DNA from 2 places in the Paenibacillus allorhizosphaerae genome. Region 2 is predicted to be linked to the other one. Evidence: a T-box and tRNA genes for the amino acid it is inferred to sense, from the RefSeq annotation. Region 2 holds a T-box; the other holds one or more tRNA genes.
The links. A T-box is a leader RNA that pairs with one kind of tRNA and senses whether it is charged. The one in region 2 lies ahead of pheS (phenylalanine--tRNA ligase subunit alpha), so its partner is inferred to be a tRNA-Phe.
Positions count from the first base shown of each region.

Region 1: it has a tRNA-Phe gene. The T-box ahead of pheS (phenylalanine--tRNA ligase subunit alpha) is inferred to sense a tRNA for this amino acid. The anticodon was not compared.

Region 1 covers NZ_JBHSRV010000010.1:96,755-101,513, forward strand. Annotated here, with positions in the region: gene ACFQI7_RS27765 (RtcB family protein) at 1-99, opposite strand, end outside; gene ACFQI7_RS27770 (ribonuclease H-like YkuK family protein) at 480-1,058, opposite strand; tRNA gene ACFQI7_RS27775 (tRNA-Ile) at 1,106-1,181, opposite strand; tRNA gene ACFQI7_RS27780 (tRNA-Pro) at 1,271-1,348, opposite strand; tRNA gene ACFQI7_RS27785 (tRNA-Leu) at 1,353-1,438, opposite strand; tRNA gene ACFQI7_RS27790 (tRNA-Lys) at 1,451-1,524, opposite strand; tRNA gene ACFQI7_RS27795 (tRNA-Gln) at 1,684-1,759, opposite strand; tRNA gene ACFQI7_RS27800 (tRNA-Ala) at 1,849-1,921, opposite strand; tRNA gene ACFQI7_RS27805 (tRNA-Asn) at 1,923-1,997, opposite strand; tRNA gene ACFQI7_RS27810 (tRNA-Ile) at 2,006-2,080, opposite strand; tRNA gene ACFQI7_RS27815 (tRNA-Pro) at 2,142-2,218, opposite strand; tRNA gene ACFQI7_RS27820 (tRNA-Tyr) at 2,220-2,305, opposite strand; tRNA gene ACFQI7_RS27825 (tRNA-Lys) at 2,311-2,386, opposite strand; tRNA gene ACFQI7_RS27830 (tRNA-Leu) at 2,520-2,608, opposite strand; tRNA gene ACFQI7_RS27835 (tRNA-Gln) at 2,610-2,684, opposite strand; tRNA gene ACFQI7_RS27840 (tRNA-His) at 2,695-2,766, opposite strand; tRNA gene ACFQI7_RS27845 (tRNA-Phe) at 2,769-2,844, opposite strand; tRNA gene ACFQI7_RS27850 (tRNA-Gly) at 2,847-2,920, opposite strand; tRNA gene ACFQI7_RS27855 (tRNA-Glu) at 2,925-3,001, opposite strand; tRNA gene ACFQI7_RS27860 (tRNA-Cys) at 3,012-3,085, opposite strand; tRNA gene ACFQI7_RS27865 (tRNA-Ser) at 3,089-3,179, opposite strand; gene ACFQI7_RS27870 (hypothetical protein) at 3,378-3,608, opposite strand; gene ACFQI7_RS27875 (hypothetical protein) at 4,226-4,759, opposite strand, start outside.
Region 2 covers NZ_JBHSRV010000004.1:438,095-442,853, forward strand. Annotated here, with positions in the region: gene pheT (phenylalanine--tRNA ligase subunit beta) at 1-585, opposite strand, end outside; gene pheS (phenylalanine--tRNA ligase subunit alpha) at 783-1,817, opposite strand; T-box leader at 1,978-2,228, opposite strand; gene ACFQI7_RS18375 (histidine phosphatase family protein) at 2,234-2,557, shown strand; gene ACFQI7_RS18380 (histidine phosphatase family protein) at 2,550-2,924, shown strand; gene ACFQI7_RS18385 (alpha-mannosidase) at 3,037-4,759, opposite strand, start outside.

The sequences.
Region 1 (4,759 bases), on a different contig from region 2:
TACGACCCGCCCGGTTTCCGCACACCTCTTAGCCTGGGCAAGCGCCCCCTCATCAGGATTGCCCCAAACCCGAACTCCATCTATTGATTGATAAGCCATGATAAACATCTCCTCTTTATTGTCTTTCCAAATTTCCTGCAATGCCGCGCTTGACGACTTTCTAGTATTAGAATCGTTGATTACAGGGCAAACGTACATGGCAAAAGTATTACGACGTTCGAGAAATTTTTCCATTCTGCTGCTAAACTTATGAAAGCTAACTTTCTTTGATTCTCATTATCAGAGATATCCTTTGGCACGAATATAAGTGGCAGCGTGACAGGTAACAAAAAATTGCGGTTCTGATAAGTTTAGTAGCCAAAAGCACCGTCGCCGTGCTCCATTCATGCTACCGCACTCATAGCTCATAAGTTCTGCTTTCCTGCCGCCCTGCCGATGATCGGAAGGATCTTCCTCCCTCCAGAATCTGTTAGATAACGCTAAGTAGAAGCAACTCGTAAACGATAAGGTCTTTTCGTCTCGCGGTCAGCGATACTCACCATTACCGATTCAGGCTTAACCCTTGCGATCAAACCCATTGCCTCAATTCGACCAACCATTTCAGCAACGTAAGCTGCCGTCTTATTTTTCGTACCCGCACCACCATCGATATCCACCATGAACCGAATATCAGCTCCTTGGTCGAGATAAGGCAGAATGATGCTTTCGAGACGATCGCGTTCGGCAAAACCGAACAGTGCGGCAATCTCCTGTGAAAAGGTCGTTTCCAGTGACAATTTTTCGTGAACAGAGCGAATTTCCCGCGGTAAAATAATTTGCCGGCTGCATAGCCAGGCCCCACGTCCGACGCGGTATGCCACTACATAAGTAACTGCTTTCGTATGCCCAGAATGGGTCTGGGAATCGGTCGTAACCACGAGATCATAAACCGCCCTTGGGTCGCTCTCGATGAAACGTGAAATCCTGTCCATGACGTCGCGAAACTCAAGGTTCTGTTCAGTCCTATTGCGGAATGTCGTTTCATGAATCAATGGGAATTGTCGTATTTTTGTCTTCATGGGGTTCACCTGTAACGCAAGGTTGGCTTCTTCCTTTCATTGTAAATTGGTATGCCCTGATGGACTCGGACCATCATATGGCCGGTTATGAGCCGGACTGCTTCGCCATTAAACTAAAGGCGCTGAAATGGGAATAAGGAGACTCGAACTCCCACGGTCTTTGAATCCGCAGCTCCTCAAGCACTACGTCTGCCATTCCGTCATATCTCATATGGTCGGGAAGACATGATTTGAACATGCGGCCCCCTGCTCCCAAGGCAGGTGCTCTGACCAAACTGAGCTACTTCCCGATATTGGTGCGCCCCGAGGGATTCGAACCCTCAGTGTCTTTCGACCACGAATTTTAAGCTCGCTACGTCTGCCATTTCCGTCAGAGGCGCAAAGAAGAAATATGGGCCCGGCAGGACTCGAACCTACACTCTCGCCGATTAAGAGTCGGGTGTTTTACCAGTTAAACTACAAGCCCACGCACCCGTCCATTTTATCGATGTCGGCTCTCAAACGGAGCCGATCGATCCGAACCGTCGTTCGTGCTTCAACGGACGGAAAAGCTAATTTTCGGAACCTTCGGCAGCGAACCGAACCATTCGACTTGCGAACGAATGTACTTCCTCAAGCGTCCCGATGGCAGGGGCATCCGGATTCGAACCGGAGATGCGGGAGTCAAAGTCCCGTGAATTTGACCGCTATTCTATACCCCGAGATGGCAGGGGGCGTGGGCATCGAACCCACCACAGTCTGTTTTGGAGGCAGACTCGCCGGCCAAGGAACATGGACCCCTACATTTAGGTGGAATCGAGAGGAATCGAACCTCCGACCTACTGCTTGCACAGCAGCTGCTCTTCCAACTGAGCTACGACCCCATGGCAGGGATAGCAGGACTCGAACCTGCATGTCACGCATTAACAGTGCGCTGCCTTACCGATTGGCTATATCCCTAAATATGATGCTGTCGAGTGGACTTGAACCACTGGCCTCCCGGTTATCAGCCGGACGCTCTAACCTTTCTGAGCTACGACAGCATATGGCGGCCCCAAGGGGATTTGAGCCCCTGACGACCTCTGCGCTGACAACGCTCGTTTATGGTCGGGATGACCGGATTTGAACCGATGGCCTCTAGTACCCGAAACTAGCGTTCTACCAAGCTGAACTACATCCCGTTGGTGGGAGGAGACGGGTTTGAACCGCCGAACCCCGAAGGGAGCTGATTTACAGTCAGCTGCGTTTGACCTCTTCGCTATCCTCCCAAGTTTGGTGCCGGCGAAAGGGTTCGAACCTTCAACCTACTGATTAAAAGTCAGTTGCTCTACCGATTGAGCTACGCCAGCATGTGGTCACGGTAAATCCTTGCTAGGAGCGGGTTAGACTCCCACCGATTTTTTACAGCTCGTGTTTCGTTCAACCACCATCAACCCATCTAATGGTCAACTCACACTTTGCGAACCGATCGATATGTACTTTTGGTGCGGCCAGTGGGACTTGAACCCACAAGTGAGCTTTCGCTGCACGAGCGTCTGAGGCCCGCATGTCTGCCATTCCATCACAGCCGCATGGCTGCCCCTCCAGGGCTCGAACCTGGGATCGCGGCTTCAAAGACCGCTGCCTTACCAACTTGGCTAAGAGGCAATATTTTAAGGGAGACCAACCGGAATCGAACCGGCGATAACGGGGCCACAACCCGTCGCGTTGGCCATTTCGCCATGATCTCCATGGTGGTCCGGGCTGGAATCGAACCAGCGGCGCATGGCTTTTCAGGCCATCGCTCTACCAACTGAGCTACCGAACCATTGGAGCGGAATACGGGAATCGAACCCATTCTTAATGCTTGGAAGGCACCCGTTCTACCGTTAAACTAATTCCACGTGTTGGTGACGCATGGGGGATTCGAACCCACCGAATGCACGAGTGAAAGTCGTGTGGCTTACCCGCTTGCCTAATGCGCCAAATCTTTGAAGGACCGAGCAGGAATCGAACCTGCGATTGACGATTTTGCAGATCGCCGCGTTAGCCAACTTCGCCATCGGTCCATATGGAGGAGAGAAAGGGATTCGAACCCTTGGAGTCCGCTAACCTCTTTCGTTTTCAAGACGAATACAATAAACCGGACTCTGCCACCTCTTCACGAGAGGAACATATGTTCTTTTTTGTGTATAGAAAAAGCTACTCGCCCCGCCGTGGTACCATTTGAGTCGTTTATCGGAGAACCTCGCCCGAAAGAAGACAAACACAAATGGACCACTTGCTTGAGTGCAAGTAGCCTTATACGTACAAAATCTATGGATCAACGGATTCAGATTCAGAACGGTCCGCGATTCAAGATCACGTTAGCACCGTTCCTCCTCTTTTAAGGATCGAACGGCCCAAACGTGGCACGTAAAAGCTACGATTGATCGGATGGATATAGGCTTTAAGGAAGCTCAAAAATTGCCCATTAATGCCATGTTCGCGCCAAAAATCGGCATACTCATGATTGATCGTAATCTCTTGATAGCCAAATGGCTGCTGCTGATAAGACTGCTTACATGGATTCATAAATAACGGCTTTCTCATGGCCTATCCCTTCCTTTCTTCGTGGATTTCGCGCCAAATACTTTCATGCGTTATTACTTTAATGTTTTACCGCTTTACTGATGTGATAATACCATGGGTTATTTTTACTGTCAACCCTTTTTTTTATTTTATTTCATCATTTATCCAAATTCCCGTGAAAGAAAAAAGACCGCTAATATTCCAGCGGTCTTTTCATATCCGGACAAAAACGTCAAAAATGACGCTATTTTGCCTACAGTTCCTCCCTTTCGTTAGGGGGATAGGGATATCGAAAAAAGGCCGCGTGGCGAGGTATGAGGCTTTTGGGAATTAAGAAATAAATGGTCGCCTTCCGATAGGCTCCACTGCTGAATGCACTCATATCCAAATGGATATATGGCCGTTTTCATCCTCGCTCACGCTCCTTTCCATGCACCTAAATTTTCCTCATCATAAATCAATTACAACTTTAATGTCAAGTGGATTTTCATCATAGATAAGCATGCCGGGATGTTTTACCTCAACCAAATTATCCAGTCATTTTCTAAAATTTACTTCGCAGAACCTGTATTCTGCGAAGTAAATTTGTTGTTTAAACTAAGATCATTTGTTTTGAACACCTCCTAAGACCCTCCTCCTTAATTCTGTAATTTCATGCGTATTACAGATCGACGGAATTCAGTAAAGTCTTTGAGTATGTGATCAAGTCTTCTTTTATAGAAAGATGCAACAGTAGAATTTTCAGCAAAGTGAATCTCATCAATAAGATCGTCTAAATCTTCCTTCAGTACAATGAAATCAAGATTATCTTCATCTCTACTCAACTTAGATTTAAGATCAGCAGCTAATGCCTCGCCTAATTCTTTTAAACGCGGTACTTCAAGGTGCAGGTGCACCTTCATTTTTATAAGTGGAGGGGTATAATCCTTTCTAAAATCTATGCCTGGGACTTCGTCCCATAATGCATTCCAACCTTTAAGTAGTCCTGCTGAATAAAAAAGTAGTTTTAAGTAACCGCATAACCAGGACGTACAACTTATGTTTCTACTTTGACACCCCACTCCGTTTTTTAAATGAGAACAAAAGTTGCAGCAAGAACCACCGTTTTTTATACACACTTTGCAAATACTATAACTTCCCACTCCGTCTAGAAATTGAATTCCATAGTCAAT
Region 2 (4,759 bases):
CTTCACGCCGCGCCCTAGAATCGCGCCGATTTCGTACGCTGCGCCCAGCATGCTCAAGCTGTCCGAACGGTTCGGTGTCAGGTCGAGTTCCATGACCTCGTCATTGATGGCGAGCACATCCAGAATGCTGTCGCCGACTGTCGTGTTTTCCGGCAAGACGAGAATGCCTTCCTGTATTTCCTTCGGCAGCAGTTTGTCGTTCAAGCCGAGTTCCTTCGCCGAGCAGATCATGCCTTGCGATTCAACGCCGCGCAGCTTCGCCCGCTTGATCACGAGACCGTCCGGCAGCTTTGCGCCAACGAGCGCCACAGGCACCTTTTGACCAGCCGCCACATTTTTCGCTCCGCAGACGATTTGCAGATCTTCGCCTTGACCCGCGTCGACAATACAAACACTGAGTTTGTCGGCATCCGGATGCTTCTCGCGCGATTTGACGAAACCGACGACCACCTTCTCTACGCCTTTGTTGCGGTTTTCCACGAAATCGACTTCAATGCCGCTGCGAGTGAGCTTCTCCGCCAACTCCGACGCCGTAAACCCGCTCACGTCCACATACTGCGACAACCATTGATAAGATACTTTCATCGCTATTTCACGCTCCTCTCTTTTAACGATAAAGAAAGCTTACACCCACGGCCTAGCCGGACACTTTTCTTTATCACAAGAAACCTTCATTTAATCACAGTCGATCTTCCTTCAAGCGGAGCCGAACGCTTCCTTTATCACAAGAAAACTTGCCTTTGAATCGCGGTCGCTCATCTTGAATGACTTCGATGTTTTCTTTACAAATGAACAAACTGCTTCAAGAACCGCAGATCGTTCGTATAGAAATGACGAATGTCTTCAATGTCGTATTTCAGCATCGCAACCCGCTCCACGCCAAGGCCGAATGCAAATCCGCTGTATTCTTCCGGATCGTAACCGGCCATCTCCAGCACACGTGGATGCACCATGCCCGAACCCAATATTTCAAGCCACCCTGTATGCTTGCACACCCGGCAGCCATGACCGCTGCACATTGCACAGGTTACATCGACCTCCGCGCTTGGTTCGGTGAACGGGAAGAAGCTCGGACGCATCCGAATTTGCGTCTGCTTACCGAACAGCTCCTGCACGAACTGCAGCAGCGTCCCTTTCAGGTCGCTCATGCGAATGCCGCGGTCGATGACAAGCCCTTCAATCTGCGTGAACATGTGGGAATGCGTCGCATCGTCGTCATCGCGGCGGTATACGCGGCCCGGGCAAATGATTTTGACCGGCACATGTCCTTTCATTTTTTCCATCGTGCGCACTTGCACCGGGGAGGTGTGCGTCCGCATCAAAATCTCGTCCGTAATGTAGAACGAGTCCTGCATGTCGCGCGCCGGATGGTTTTTCGGCAAGTTGAGCGCTTCGAAGTTGTAGTAATCCTGCTCAACCTCCGGACCCTCGGCGACCGTGTAGCCCATCCCGATGAAAATATCTTCAATCTCCTGGATCACCTTGCTGATCGGATGAATCGCACCGCGGCCAACCGGGCGACCGGGCAGCGTTACGTCAATCGTCTCCGCTGCGAGCCGAGCGTTCGTCTCCGCTTTCGTATACTCAGCCTGCTTCGCTTCGAGCACTTCCTCGATCGCGGCGCGCACGTCGTTGGCCACCTGACCGATCACCGGACGCTCTTCCGCGCTTAATGCGCCCATGCCGCGCAAAATTTCGGTCAGCGGCCCCTTTTTACCCAAATACTTGATTCTGAATTCGTTTAGCTGCTGCTGATTCTCTACTTGCCCGAGCTCCTGCAGCGCCTCTTCTTTTAAAGCAAGCAACCGTTCCTTCATGGTCTCATGCACCCTCCTTAAATTCGTTATGCCGTTTGGTTCGCCGAACACAAAAAAGGCCCCTTCATCCCATCTGCTGTCAACTGACTCTGCTTCGCATGAGTAACAGTTGCAACGTAGTTGACAACTGACTCTGTTTCACATGAGTAGCAGTTGCAACGTAAGGGACGAAAAAGCCGTGGTACCACCCTTGTTAGAAGACGGACGGAATGTCCGCTTCTCACTTCATTCCAACATAACGGTTCGTAAACGACCGGTTCCTCCTACTTGCCGCGCAGCTATCGGCTACCGGTTTCAAAGGACTGCTCGGGAGCGAACTTCGGCAGCCTGATTCTACGGGGACGCTCTCAATCTTCGGCGTTCCCTCCCTGTGAAGAAGCACTGCTTACTTTTCTCCGTCAAAGCATTTTGGCTTTATGGATTTAACAAGTATTATATGCAAACGCAAGGGCAGATGCAAGGGCGGTTTATCGGGTTTTCCGCCTAAAGCATTGTGGACGCTTGCCGGAATCAATATTTTACCGCTTACGCCATTAGGCGTAAGTCAAGCCGGACGGCTCGGCGAAGCACTGCGGGACGTGCACTTCGACGTCATCTACACAAGCTCCAGCGGAAGCGCTCGACAGACGGCGGAACTGGTGCGCGGGCTTCAATCGGCCGACATTATCGCTTGTGATGAGCTACAGGAAATCGATATGGGCCAGGGAAGGCTGTATTCAGGAGGAAATAAAGGTGAGTGAGCCCGGGCGATTTGAACGATTTTGGAATGAACCCGACTTGTTCGACGGCGGCACCGGGGAGAGCTTCCATGATGTCAAGCGGCGAGCGCTTGCTTGTTTGAACGATGTTGTTGACACCTCTCAAGGGAAGATGATATTGGTTGCTACACATAGCGCCACCTTAAAGCTGCTGATGGCTCACTTTGAAGGCCGGCCCTTGCGGGATATTTGGAATCCTCCGTTTTTGCGGCCGCCAGCTTATGCAAAGTCGTGCTTCGAGACGGACGGCCCGACATTATTTTGTATGGGGATATTCGTCATTATGGGTGACTCTACAGTAAATAGATTCATGAGAGTAGAGATGACAAAAACCCGCCCTATAGTATAGACGTAGGCCGGGTTTGTCATAAATTACAACTCTATAAGTACAGCTTCAATGATAAACTTGGATTCACCATTTAACTTGATCAGAGCCTTGCTTGGAAAAACGGTTTGATCGATCATTTCCCCATATACACTAAGAACGTCTTAATCTCATAGGGTTTGATGAAAAATATGACATCATCGCCATCATTCGCTTCTCCAATCGGCCGCTCCATCAGGTCTGTCTCCTGCCAACCCGCGATGACGGCATCGCTCGTGAGCCGAACTTCCCCGCGGTTGCCTGCGAACTCGTGCAGGCGGACGATGATGGCATCATGGTCCTCCGCTTTTTTGACAGCATCGATCATCACGTGGCCTGCCGCGGTTTCCGACAGACGAAGCAGCGACATGGACGGCTGCTGTGGGGCGCCTGCTGCGGCGGTCAGTGGATTATTCAGCGACCAAGCGGCCTGCACCGTCCCGGCTTCGTGCCAATCGCCGGCATGCGGATACAGCGCATACGTAAATTCGTGCAGCCCTTGATCCGCACGCGGATCGGGTACCATGGCTGATTTGATCAATGACAGGCGCATGACGTTTCCTTTCACATCGTAACCGTATTTGCAGTCGTTGAGCAGGCTGACGCCATAGTTTCGCTCCGACAAATCCGCCCACTGGTGGCCAACCGTTTCGAATCTTGCATAGTCCCAGCTCGTGTTCCAGTGGGTCGGACGCTTGACGTTGCCGAACTGGATGTCGTATGTCGCTTCCGTGGCGCGAATGTCTACAGGGAATGCGACTTTCAGCAGCTTCCGCTGCTCACGCCAGTCGACGCGCGTATCAAAATCGATGCGCCGGTTGCCCGAGTAAACGATCATCCGCTGCACGACCGCAGAGCTGCCGTACTTCCACTCAAACCGCACGACGGCGCGGAGCGGCCCGTTTTCTTCGATGACAAGCTGCTGCAGGTCGGTGATTGAGCGCATTTTTTCCGTGTAAAAAATATCGATGTCCCATGCCTCATGGCGTCCTTTCGGCTTATCCTCGAACACCTGCAATTCGTTACCGCATGCGCCGGCCGATAAAACCTCTCGCGCATGCTCCTTATCGTAAATCCGGGTCAAGCGGCCGGAAGTCTCCCACTCGATGGCATAAAATGGAGTTTCCATGCCGTGATTCGACGTTTGAAATGGAGCGGATACAGGCTGCTCGGTACGGCCCGATGCTGCTTCCGGAAGAAATCGAATGGATGTATATCCCATCGGGGACACCCGATTCATGCGAACCAGCCAATCGTGCTCCAAACGCTGCGCCGCAAGCGGCTGCCCGTCGGCATCGAGCCATATCCCGTCTTTCTCCAACTCGCCGGAGACGGAAACGGCAACCAGATCGTCGCGCTCCCAGGAGGCACTGTTGAAGACCGTCATCGCCGTTGCCTCTTTATCCATTAAGGCTTCTTCCGCACGTTCCCGAGCCGCATAGGCAATGCCAAACGCTTCCGCATACTCTTGACGGCTGTCCTCGTACACTTCGCTGATCGAAGAGCCGGGGATAATGTCATGGAACTGGTTGCGCAATATGATTTTCCAACCTTCGTACAGCTCTTTTTGCGGGTAAGCTTCCCAACAAGAGCGAAGTACGCTACTCAAGACGCCGAGCCACTCGGTTTCACGGTACAGCAGCTCCAGCTTCCGATTAGCCCGTTTGTTATAGGCCTGGCTCGTGTACGTTCCCCGATGAAGCTCCAGGTACAGCTCCCCGTCCCATGTATGCACATAGCGGTCCGTCGAAGCGATCTGCTCCTGCAGCCGGTCAAAGTATTCGTCCGCCCGCCCCGTCGTGACATTCGGCAAGCCCGGC